DNA from 3 places in the Pseudarthrobacter sp. HLT1-7 genome. Region 1 is predicted to be linked to each of the others. Evidence: riboswitches for the same ligand, from Rfam matches in the RefSeq annotation. Region 1 holds a riboswitch; each other region holds the start of a gene.

Region 1 (3,263 bases):
TCGCTGCAATCGACGCCACGTCACGCATGGTTGCTCCTCCGTGAGGACACTGCCGGTGGCGGCAGTGCTGTTCCTTCAGCCCAGTTCCTTTAGCGTGGCCCAGTTCCTCCATCGTGGCCCAGACACCACTATCCGGCAAGATCCAGCCGCCCGGCGTCGGACGCCTGGCCTGTTCACGTGCAGTCCTGCCGCTCCGCCGGGCGGAGCGTACGCTGGTGCGGTAGCCCTCAGCCCACTGAAGGAGCCCCGCGATGCGCAAAGTCATCCTCATGACGCAGATGTCCCTGGACGGGTACATCGAGGGTCCGGGCCGGGACCTCAGCTGGCACATGGTCGACGACGAACTGCACCGGCACTTCAATGATGAGCTCCGGACCATGGGAGCGTTCCTCGACGGCCGCGTCACCTATGAATTGATGGCGGAATTCTGGCCGACGGCGGACGCGGACCCGTTGAGCACGCCGCCCATGGTCGAGTTCTCCCGGATCTGGCGGGACATGCCCAAGATCGTCTACTCCAGGACCCTGGCGACGGCCGGCTGGAATACCGCAGTGGTGCGGGACGTCGTCGTCGAGGAGGTCGCGAAGCTAAAGGAAGAACCCGGCGGGGACCTCGCGCTCGGCGGCGCCGATCTTGCGGCGTCCTTCCGGCGGCTCGGCCTGATCGATGAATTCCGGATCTACGTCCACCCGGTCCTGATCGGACGGGGCAAACCGCTCTTCCAGGAGACGGATGCGGTGACGAAGCTCCGCCTGCTGGAGACGCGCATGTTCGGCAACGGCGTCGTGCTGCTTCGGTACCAAGGCTGACCGGCTGGCCCGGGCGTGTGAAAGGCCGGTTGATCAGCTGCCCCAAGGCAACCGGTCAACCGGCCTTCTACGTTTTTCCCGCCAGTACTGCGGTTGGTGTTACTTAATTGCCGGAGGTTTTACTAAACGCCGGCACGCACGAACGTCACGGGGCCGGTGGCGGTGAGCCAGGACAGCGGGTGAACCACAGTCTGGTTCGCGCCGTTCATCCCGCTGCTGAGAACCTGGCCGTTGCCGACGTAGATTCCGATATGACCCGGCTGAACCACCATGTCGCCCGGCTGGGGATCCCCCACCACTTTGCCGTAGTTCATGAACTGCATCGGACCGAGGTCGCCAACAGGGATTCCGGCTGCGCCAAGGGCCTTCTCGACCAAGGCGGTGCAATCCTGTGTCATGCCCAGTTGGCCGTAAGCGGCGGAGACCATGGTGGCATTGACGCCGCCGGCCGCCGGGGCAGCGGCGGGAGCGGCCGGCGCTGCCTGGACCTTCACCGCGGCCTTGGCTGCCGGGGCAGCGACGGGTGCCTTGGCCACCGGGGCCGCCACGGGTGCCTTGGCCACCGGGGCCGCCACGGGTGCCTTGGCCACCGGTACAGCTACCGGCTCGGGCTGTTCGATCACCGGGGCAGGGGCGGTCGCCACTGCCGGGCGTTCGAAGGTGATCTGCACTGTGGAATCCGCGAGTACGGGTGCGCCCACCTGGCCCTCGACGTCGACGGACGACGCCGGCGCGGAGTCGCGCTGGACGGGGGCCTCGGCGGCATTGGCGGCCATGGCACTGCTGAGCACCAGGCCGGAAGCCGCTGCAATCACTGCAGCCTGGCGGCCGAATGTACCTCCCTTGGAGGACAGGAATGCGGAACGGCGTTGGCTGCGAAGGTCAGCGCTTTTTGGCAAAAGAGTATTACTGGAAGTCATGTGCGTAGCCTCTCCCAATGCCTGCGAGGTGAGCTGTCGGATTCGGATGGGAGGCACCCGGCCGCACTCTGGCCCTGACATCGGACTGTGCGGCTTCACCCCAAGACCTGCGTAAAGCCAGGTCAAAAAATGGGTTCCCCGTCTCTGCCGGACGTTGCTGCGAGGTGTCCCCGTGGCCGCGGCAGAGTTAGGCAATCGGCTGGGGAGCGCCCGTTTCTAAGCAACAGGCACCCAATAACGGTAACGGCATGATCACGGAATGTCACATCGAGGTAACGGCGGGAGTAGTTTCGGGCAGCTCTTCGCCCCGCAGGACGCGGCCCCCGGCATAGAATGGTGCCATCAGCGGTCCCATCAGCGGAGGCCAAAATGAGCAGCCCCGACTTCGCCAGGCACTGTGTCGCCATCTGCCAGTTGAGCTATCAGCCGCAGAAGGACCTCAATGTCAATACCGAGCTGCTGATCCTGGAAAACGGGGAAGTCCACGCGTCCACCTGGGACGCAGAGCCCCGCGACGGCGGCTTTGACGTCTTCGTCCTGAATGACCGCGTTGACGCTGCCGGCTTTATGGTGGTCACCGATTGGGAGTTTCTGGATGGTAAGGCCTACGCCGTGGTGGAGCGCCGGGCTCCCGCATAGCACCGGCGTTCGTGGCGCAGCGGGATCCCTGTTGACTGCAGCTTCCGTCGGCTAGGGTTTGACCCCATAACCAATTCTCGGCTTGGGGGTACCAATGAAAGCCTGGCGTCTGATGATGTCGCTGCCGCAACCGGTGAAGGGGTTCCTGGTGGCCTACCTGATCGCCTTCGCTGTGGTCTTCGTCTCTGTGGCGGTCATGTCTTTAACCGGTCAGGGCACCGCAAACCCGGTCATGCAGTGGGGGGTGGGCGTGCTGGGCCTCACCGCGGTCACGCTGGGGCTGGTGCTGGCCTTCGATTTCCGCGGATCGGCTCGCGCCTAGGCCGCGATGATGAAGGACTACAAACCCATGGGGGTGGACTATTCCGCGTCGTTTTTCGCAACGCCGATAGCCATCCGGATCTTCGGCGCGCTGTTTGCTGCGATCGGAATCTCGTTCGCCGTGACGTCCGCGATCTTCGCCAAGTCCCTCTCGTGAGGCCGCCTGTCGGCCGGGGTGCGGGCGGCAGCCTCGACCACTGTGATGCGGCCGCCGGCCTGGCTGATTATGGAATGCGCGACGACGGCTGCCGGGGTGGACGCACCGCCCGGCTCCGTGCGGCCGCTTCCAGCCCGCCCAGCCTAGACTGGGGGCATCGGGTCCTTTGAACGAAAGCAGCATCCGTGATGATGCACCGCATGCTGGCCCTCGCCATCGCACTCCCGACGCTCCTTTTTGGGGTGGCCGCCTGCGTACCGCCGCCGGCACCGCCGGCCAGTGCGACGCCCGCCGGCACTCGCGCACCGGAAGCCGCCGCGGGCTTCGGCTTGGATAACGCGGGGGCCCGCGAGCGAATCGCCCGGTCCGGACTCGCCCTCCTGGCGGCCGAGGGCAACGTGGAGCATTTCCACGCCC
Region 2 (3,263 bases), on a different contig from region 1:
GCGTCGGCGGCGCATCCCGGCCCGGAAGTGGGAAACGTGGGCTTCGCGCTGAACCAGATGCTGGACAACGTCTCCAACGCCCTTGAATCGCGGCAGCAAAGCGAAATGAAGGTGCGCCAGTTTGTGTCCGATGCCTCGCATGAGCTGCGCACCCCGCTGACCGCCATCCGCGGCTACACCGAGCTGATGCGGATGACCGAACACTTCACGCCGGACGGGGAGAAGTCCCTGGCCCGGGTGCAGAGCCAGTCCCAGCGGATGACCGCGCTGGTGGAGGACCTGCTGCTGCTGGCGCGCCTGGACGAGGGCCGGCCGCTCAAGTCCAGCGACGTCGACCTTACCCAGCTGGCGATCGAGACGGTCAGCGACGGGAAGGTCATGGCCCCGGACCACCTCTGGCAGCTGGAGCTCCCGGAAGAGCCGGTGGTGGTCCGCGGCGACGCGACCGCGTTGCACCAGGTGCTGGCCAATCTGCTGTCCAACGCGCGCAAGCACACCGGGCCAGGTACAGCGGTGGTCACCGGAGTGGCGCGGTCCGCCGACGGGAGCGCCGTGGTGACGGTGACGGACAACGGCAGCGGGATCGCCCCAGAGTTTGTCGGCAGGATCTTCTCGCGCTTCACCCGGGCCGACGCCGCCCGCAAGAACCAGGCAGTCACGACGGCGGCAGATGCCGGCACCGGGGCATCCGGCAGCCCGGGAGTGCCGGCCGCTCCGGGAGTGCCGGGGGTGCAGGCGGCTGAACCCACGGCCGAGGGGACCAGCGGGCTAGGCCTCTCCATTGTGCAGTCGATTGTGGAGGCTCACGGCGGGACCGTCGAGGTCATCTCCCGGCCGGGCCGCACGGAGTTCACCGTCCGGCTTCCCGCGAGCCCGCCGGGCGCGCCGCTTCGACGGTTCCCTGCCGGCTAGACGCTGCTTAGCGTCGAACCCGCCGGGAACCATCGAAACGGGGCGCAGGCCAGGCCGCGGAAGCACAAGGCGACGCACCGCCGTCGACCTGCTTGTTACCGAAATGTGACTTTTGTTTCCGGCTCCTGTACCGTTTTTAGGGTGCGGCCGCCACAGGGCCGCGCATCCGGACGGACGCCAAACTCTGCCGCTTCCCGGATTCCGATCGACCAGGCAGAGGCGGGGAACCCAGAGTTCCCGGGCATTCTGCATCTTTGCACCCTTGGGGTGAAGCCGACACGTGAGGTTCCGTGCGGCCGGATATCGCATCCGAACCCGACAGCTAACTCCGCAGGCGTTGAGAGGCGATCATGACTGAATTCAAAGTACCAACGCGCCACAAGAGCGCCCAGCAGGCAACCCGCTCGACGGCTTCGCGCCACCGCGCGGCGGACACCAATCCAGCGTCAACCCGGTCCCGGTTCACCGCGGGCCTCGGATCCACCGGCCGTCGCGCCGCCCTCGTTGCCACCACCTGCGCGGTGCTCGTCGGGATCGGGGCTGCCGGGCAGGCCGCCGAGACTGCCAACCGCAACGCCAGCGCCGGCAGTTCCAGCGGGGCTTCGGCCACCACCGCCGACCCGCTGACGCACTTGGACTTCGAACGTGTCCGCGTCGATTCGCAGTCGGCCCTTCCCGGCACCGCCGGCGTCGGGCCCCGGGCCGAAGAGGTGAATCCCGCCGAAGCTCCCGCCGCCGCGGCTCCCCCGCCACCCGCCGCCGCGACTCCCGCACCGGATCTGGCACCCGAGCCTGTACCGGCACCTGAGCCGGCCAAGCCCGTTGCCGTCGACGACCCTGCCGGCGCGCAGGCCTACGCCGCCGCGCAGCTGGGAACGCATGGCTGGGCTGCCAACGAGATGAAGTGCCTGCAGAAGCTGTGGACCAAGGAATCCGACTGGAAAACCACCGCCACCAACCCCAGCAGCGGGGCATACGGCGTGGTCCAGTCCCTGCCGGCCGAGAAGATGGCCAGCGCGGGCCCGGACTACCGGACGAACTACCGGACCCAGATCAACTGGGGCCTGAACTACGTCAAGGAGCGCTATGGCTCCCCCTGCGGCGCCCTGAACTTCCACTACGCCAACAACTGGTACTAGACCGCCGGCACGGCCAGTCTGAAGCACGGCCAGGCGAGGAGCCCCGAATGCACAGGATCCAGTCCATGCGGGTCAGGTGAGGCCGCGCCGGTGTTTTCCGGAACCCCAGCCGCCTCCGGCGTCAGAATCGACGACGGCGAGCTTAGCCGGCCACGCCGTAGAGGCGGTCGCCGGCATCGCCCAGACCCGGAACGATGTAAGACTTTTCGTTGAGCTTCTCATCTATGGAGGCGAGGACGATGGTCACATTGGCGTCGGCAAGCTCCTCTTCCAGCTTGGCCAGGCCCTCCGGGGCGGCCAGCAGGCAGATGCAGGTGACGTCGGAGGCGCCGCGCTTAAAGAGGAACTTGATGGCCTCCCGCAAGGTGCCGCCGGTTGCAAGCATCGGGTCCAGCACGAAGATCTGCCGGTCCGTGAGGTTCTCGGGGAGTCGCTCGGCGTAGGTGATGATGTCAAGGGTTTCTTCATCCCGGGCCATGCCCAGGAAACCAACCTCGGCGGTCGGGACCAGCTTGGTCATACCCTCGAGCATGCCGAGCCCGGCGCGCAGGATAGGGACCACCAGCGGGGTGGGCTTGGTGAAGGCGGTGCCGATCGTGGTGCTGACCGGAGTCTCGATGGTCACCGGCTCGGTGCGGACGTCGCGGGTCGCCTCGTAGGCGAGGAGCGTAACGAGTTCCTCGGTGAGCTGGCGGAAGACCGGGGAAGGGGTGTTCTTGTCCCGCAGAACGGTGAGCTTATGGGCGACCAGCGGGTGGTCCACAACGAGAATGCGCATGGGTCAAAACTATCACCCGGCGGCAGTTGACCCGCCCGTCGAACCGCGGGTCAGCCGCCCGTCGAACCGCGGGTCAGCCGCCCGTGGGGCCGCGGGCGCCGAGCCCGTCCGCAGTGGTGTCTTCGTTCCCGGCCGCGCTCCCGGCAGCACCCGTATCGGGGCCGGGGCCCGCGCCATTAGCGCCGCCTGGGCCCGCGCCGTCGGGGCGTCCGTCCATCAGGTGCGCCGGGTGGTCGAAGGTCGGCGCCGGGCCCGCATGCCCACGGTGCCGCAGCACATGGAACAGCCGGTGGGCCAGGATCACGATGCCCAGCCAGGCAAGGCCGAGGAGCCACGCGGCGATCACATCCGTCATCCAGTGATGCCCCAGGAAAACCCTACTCAGGCCCATCGCCGCGACGAAGATCACACCGGCGGCGATCACCGCGACGCGG
Region 3 (3,263 bases), on a different contig from region 1:
GTCAGCAACCGCCATATAGCCGTCCCCATGTGGCCCAGCCTCCGGCAAGGGCCGGCCGGAGCGGCTGCTGGTTCCGGCGGCCTCGAGGAGCACTCGCAGGGCGGCATCCACCCGCGGCATGTCGCAGGCCAGGACGAGGGTCAGCGGCGGGGCAACGCCCTCGGCCCCCGCACGGTGGCGTTGGAGCGCGGAGAGCCCGGCCGCAATGGCGGCAGCAGGACCAGCGAACGGCGGATCCTCGCGGCAGTTCAGCACGCCGCGGGGAAGCGTTCCAGGGTCCGGACCGACAACGACGACCGTTACGGCGCCGCGCGCGGCCTGTAGGGCACGCTCCAGGAGGGTAGCGCCGTCATACACCAGGCCGGCCTTGGCCACGCCGCCCAGGCGGGAGGACCGCCCGCCGGAGAGAATTACAGCATCAAATTCCACCGGTCAAGCCTAGCGCGGGATGCGCGGGTCAGGGTGTGCCGTGCGCGGCGGACCCGGTCAGGAAGCAGATTCCGGCAACAGGAACGGGTCCCAGGCCGGCGTCGGCTTTTCCAGTTCCTTGATCTGCCAGATCGCGCCCTTCGGCGGCCCCGGGACGAAGCTGAGTTTCCAGCCCATCTCGGCGGGTGTCTGGTTACCCTTGGCGTTGTTGCACCGCAGGCAGGCGGCGACGAGGTTTTCCCACGAGTCCGCCCCACCCCTGGACTTGGGGTGGACATGGTCAATGGTGTGGGCTGCTTTGCCGCAATAGGCGCAGCGCTGAAAATCCCGGCGGAGCACGCCGCGGCGGCTGACCGCCGTCCTGGTGTTGTACCGGGGCCTGATGTAGCGATTCAGCAGAATCACCGACGGCCGGCCTAGGATGTCGGTTGGCCCGACGACGGGATCGTCGCCTTCGGCCACGACACTGGCCTTTCCAGTCAGCACAAGAACCAGCGCCCGGCGGAAGGTGACTACCGCCAGCGGTTCATATCCAGCATTCAGAACGAGAGTGCGCATCCGCATACCTCTTAACGGCCGCACCCGCCAGGGGCACAAGGGCCGGCTGCCCTGTGCATGGTCGGGCTATGGATCGACACCACAAGAGTAAACACGCGAGTGCCGGATCACCGAATTTCCATAGCCGGTACATACCCGTGTCGGCTGAAATTCATGCTGGGCGTACACGCAAAGGACCCCTGCCGGGAGGGCAGGGGTCCTTCGGTGTCGCTGCGAGCAGTTGTCTTAGCCGCCGACGCGGATGAAGACCGGGCCCGAGCCGACGTTGACGCTTTGCAGAGAGGTGGTTCCACCATTCCAGCCGCCGTGGACAGCCTTGCCGCCGCCGACGTAGACAGCGATGTGCGCCACACCCGCGCCGCCGTTCTGGTAGTAGGCGAGATCGCCCGGCTGTGCCTCGGCGGCGCTCACCGTGCGGCCGAGGGACAAGTACCCTGCCGGCCAGCCGTGGTAGTTGATGCCGGCGGCAGCAAGTGAGTTCGTGACCAGCTTGGTGCAGTCCTGCGCAACGCCAAGCTGTGCGTAGGCAGCGGACGCGATGGTGGAACCCATGCCGCTGGCAACGGCGGCCGCAGCCGGCTTGGCAGCAACCGGTGCCGCAACAGCGGCGGTGGCACCGACCGTGGTACCGGCGGTCTTGGCCGCGGCGGTGTTGGTGCTGGCGGCCCTGGTGGCGGTCGCAGCTTCCTGGACCTTGACGACGGGCTTCGGGGCCTCGATGACAGGCGCGGGGGTAGTAGTGACAGCCGGCTTCTCGTAGGAGATCGCGATCGACGAAGCAGCCGAGATAGCTGCCGGAGCTGCCGACTGGACTTCGAGCGTGGAAGCGGAGGTGGATTCGCGCTGAACGTTGGCCTCAGCAGCGTTGGCTGCGATACCGCTGGTCAGAACCAAACCGGAAGCGGCAGCGATAACTGCAGCCTGGCGGCCCATACCGCCGGCGTTGTCGCCGACAGCCTTGGCAATGACAGCCAGCGAGTTGGTCTTGGTGACCTCGCCGCGGTGCCGTGCGATTGCACGAGTAGTCATTAATTTCTCTCTTTCGTGATCCTTGGAATGCGCTTTTCAGGCGCAATCTGAGGACGCTCCGGCATCTTGGGGGTACGCCGGATCGCCCCGAATGGGTTACTTAGCGAAGGGTGTACTGCGAAGACGCGCCAAAAACGGCCACTGAGTGCAGGGGCGTAGATTGCGGCCCGGACTCAGCGGAGGTTGAGCCGGCGGTGCGGAATCCGTTCCGGGCGCCGGCAAGGGCAGCACGATAGTTGGATTCCGGCGGGCTCATAAGAGCCGCACCAGCGCTGTGAAGCGCAGCTTTGTGGCGTGAAGACACGAAAAGAAGCCTCTCCCAATGCCTGCGAGGTGAGCTGTCGGATTCGGATGGGAGTCACCCGGCCGCGCTGCTTCCTGGGAAGCTTTGCGACTTAACCCCAAGGTCTTCTTTCGAAGACCAAAATTGGTTCCCCCGCCCCTGCCAGACGATGTCATGCGAACGGACCTTGAGCGGTGGCAGAGCTAGGCAATCCACTCAAGAGCGCCAACTTCGGAAAAGTTGGCGTACCTCATACGGTACAGCAATTGGGTTTCAATGTCACATTCAGATCACGGCGCGTCACAGGAATGCGAGAGTGACCCATCGGCTTGGCTTAGAGCCAGCCGGTGGGGTCGACAACTTCTCCGTTAACCATGACCTCGAAGTGGAGGTGGCAGCCGGTGGAGGCCCCGGTGGTCCCGGCCATCGCCACGGAATCGCCGCGGGAGACCTGCTGCCCGACGCGGACGCTCGAGGAGCTGAGGTGGTTGTAGGTGGTCTCCAGTCCGTTGCCGTGGTCGATCACCACGCGGTTGCCGCCACCGTAAGGGTGCCATCCGGCAAACGTCACGGTGCCACTTGCGGCGGCGTTGACTGCTGTTCCGCACTGGGCCGCGAAGTCCTGACCGCGGTGGAACTCGCCGGAACCGCCGGTAATGGGGCTGACACGCAGCCCGAAGGGCGACACGGAATCCATCCGCACCAGCGGTGCACCAAGGCTTCCCGACGACGCAGCACGCGTGATGGCGCCTGCGGCCTGGGCGCTCAGTAACTGCTTGAGCTTCCCGTCCGGATCGCCCTGCGTGGTGACGGCACTGCGGTTAAAGTCGATCTTGGCGGCGGCAGGGGCAGTGACATCCGGCTGTGCCGCGGCGGAGGCCTCGGCAGAGGCTGAACTGACGGGCGGGCCGGCGTTGGTGACCGCGACCGGACCGGTCGCGGGGACCGTAACCGTCAGGACCAG

What was found. A riboswitch is a leader RNA that binds a small molecule or an ion and turns the genes downstream of it on or off. The one in region 1 is predicted to bind cyclic di-AMP.
Region 2: it holds a riboswitch for cyclic di-AMP, as region 1 does, so the genes downstream of both, AC50X6_RS01775 (aggregation-promoting factor C-terminal-like domain-containing protein) here and AC50X6_RS16235 (NlpC/P60 family protein) in region 1, are expected to answer to the same signal.
Region 3: it holds a riboswitch for cyclic di-AMP, as region 1 does, so the genes downstream of both, AC50X6_RS12015 (NlpC/P60 family protein) here and AC50X6_RS16235 (NlpC/P60 family protein) in region 1, are expected to answer to the same signal.

Annotation. Positions count from the first base shown of each region.
Region 1 is NZ_JBWZCH010000019.1:80,591-83,853, forward strand. It holds gene AC50X6_RS16225 (helix-turn-helix transcriptional regulator) at 1-28, opposite strand, end outside; gene AC50X6_RS16230 (dihydrofolate reductase family protein) at 252-809, shown strand; gene AC50X6_RS16235 (NlpC/P60 family protein) at 932-1,729, opposite strand; cyclic di-AMP (ydaO/yuaA leader) riboswitch at 1,734-1,932, opposite strand; gene AC50X6_RS16240 (hypothetical protein) at 2,099-2,368, shown strand; gene AC50X6_RS16245 (hypothetical protein) at 2,463-2,690, shown strand; gene AC50X6_RS16250 (hypothetical protein) at 2,700-2,846, shown strand; gene AC50X6_RS16255 (hypothetical protein) at 3,032-3,263, shown strand, end outside.
Region 2 is NZ_JBWZCH010000001.1:371,058-374,320, reverse strand. It holds gene AC50X6_RS01780 (HAMP domain-containing sensor histidine kinase) at 1-912, shown strand, start outside; cyclic di-AMP (ydaO/yuaA leader) riboswitch at 1,095-1,264, shown strand; gene AC50X6_RS01775 (aggregation-promoting factor C-terminal-like domain-containing protein) at 1,263-2,051, shown strand; gene upp (uracil phosphoribosyltransferase) at 2,194-2,829, opposite strand; gene AC50X6_RS01765 (phosphatase PAP2 family protein) at 2,903-3,263, opposite strand, start outside.
Region 3 is NZ_JBWZCH010000011.1:74,852-78,114, forward strand. It holds gene mobA (molybdenum cofactor guanylyltransferase) at 1-429, opposite strand, end outside; gene AC50X6_RS12010 (HNH endonuclease) at 487-987, opposite strand; gene AC50X6_RS12015 (NlpC/P60 family protein) at 1,213-2,016, opposite strand; cyclic di-AMP (ydaO/yuaA leader) riboswitch at 2,326-2,484, opposite strand; gene AC50X6_RS12020 (M23 family metallopeptidase) at 2,634-3,263, opposite strand, start outside.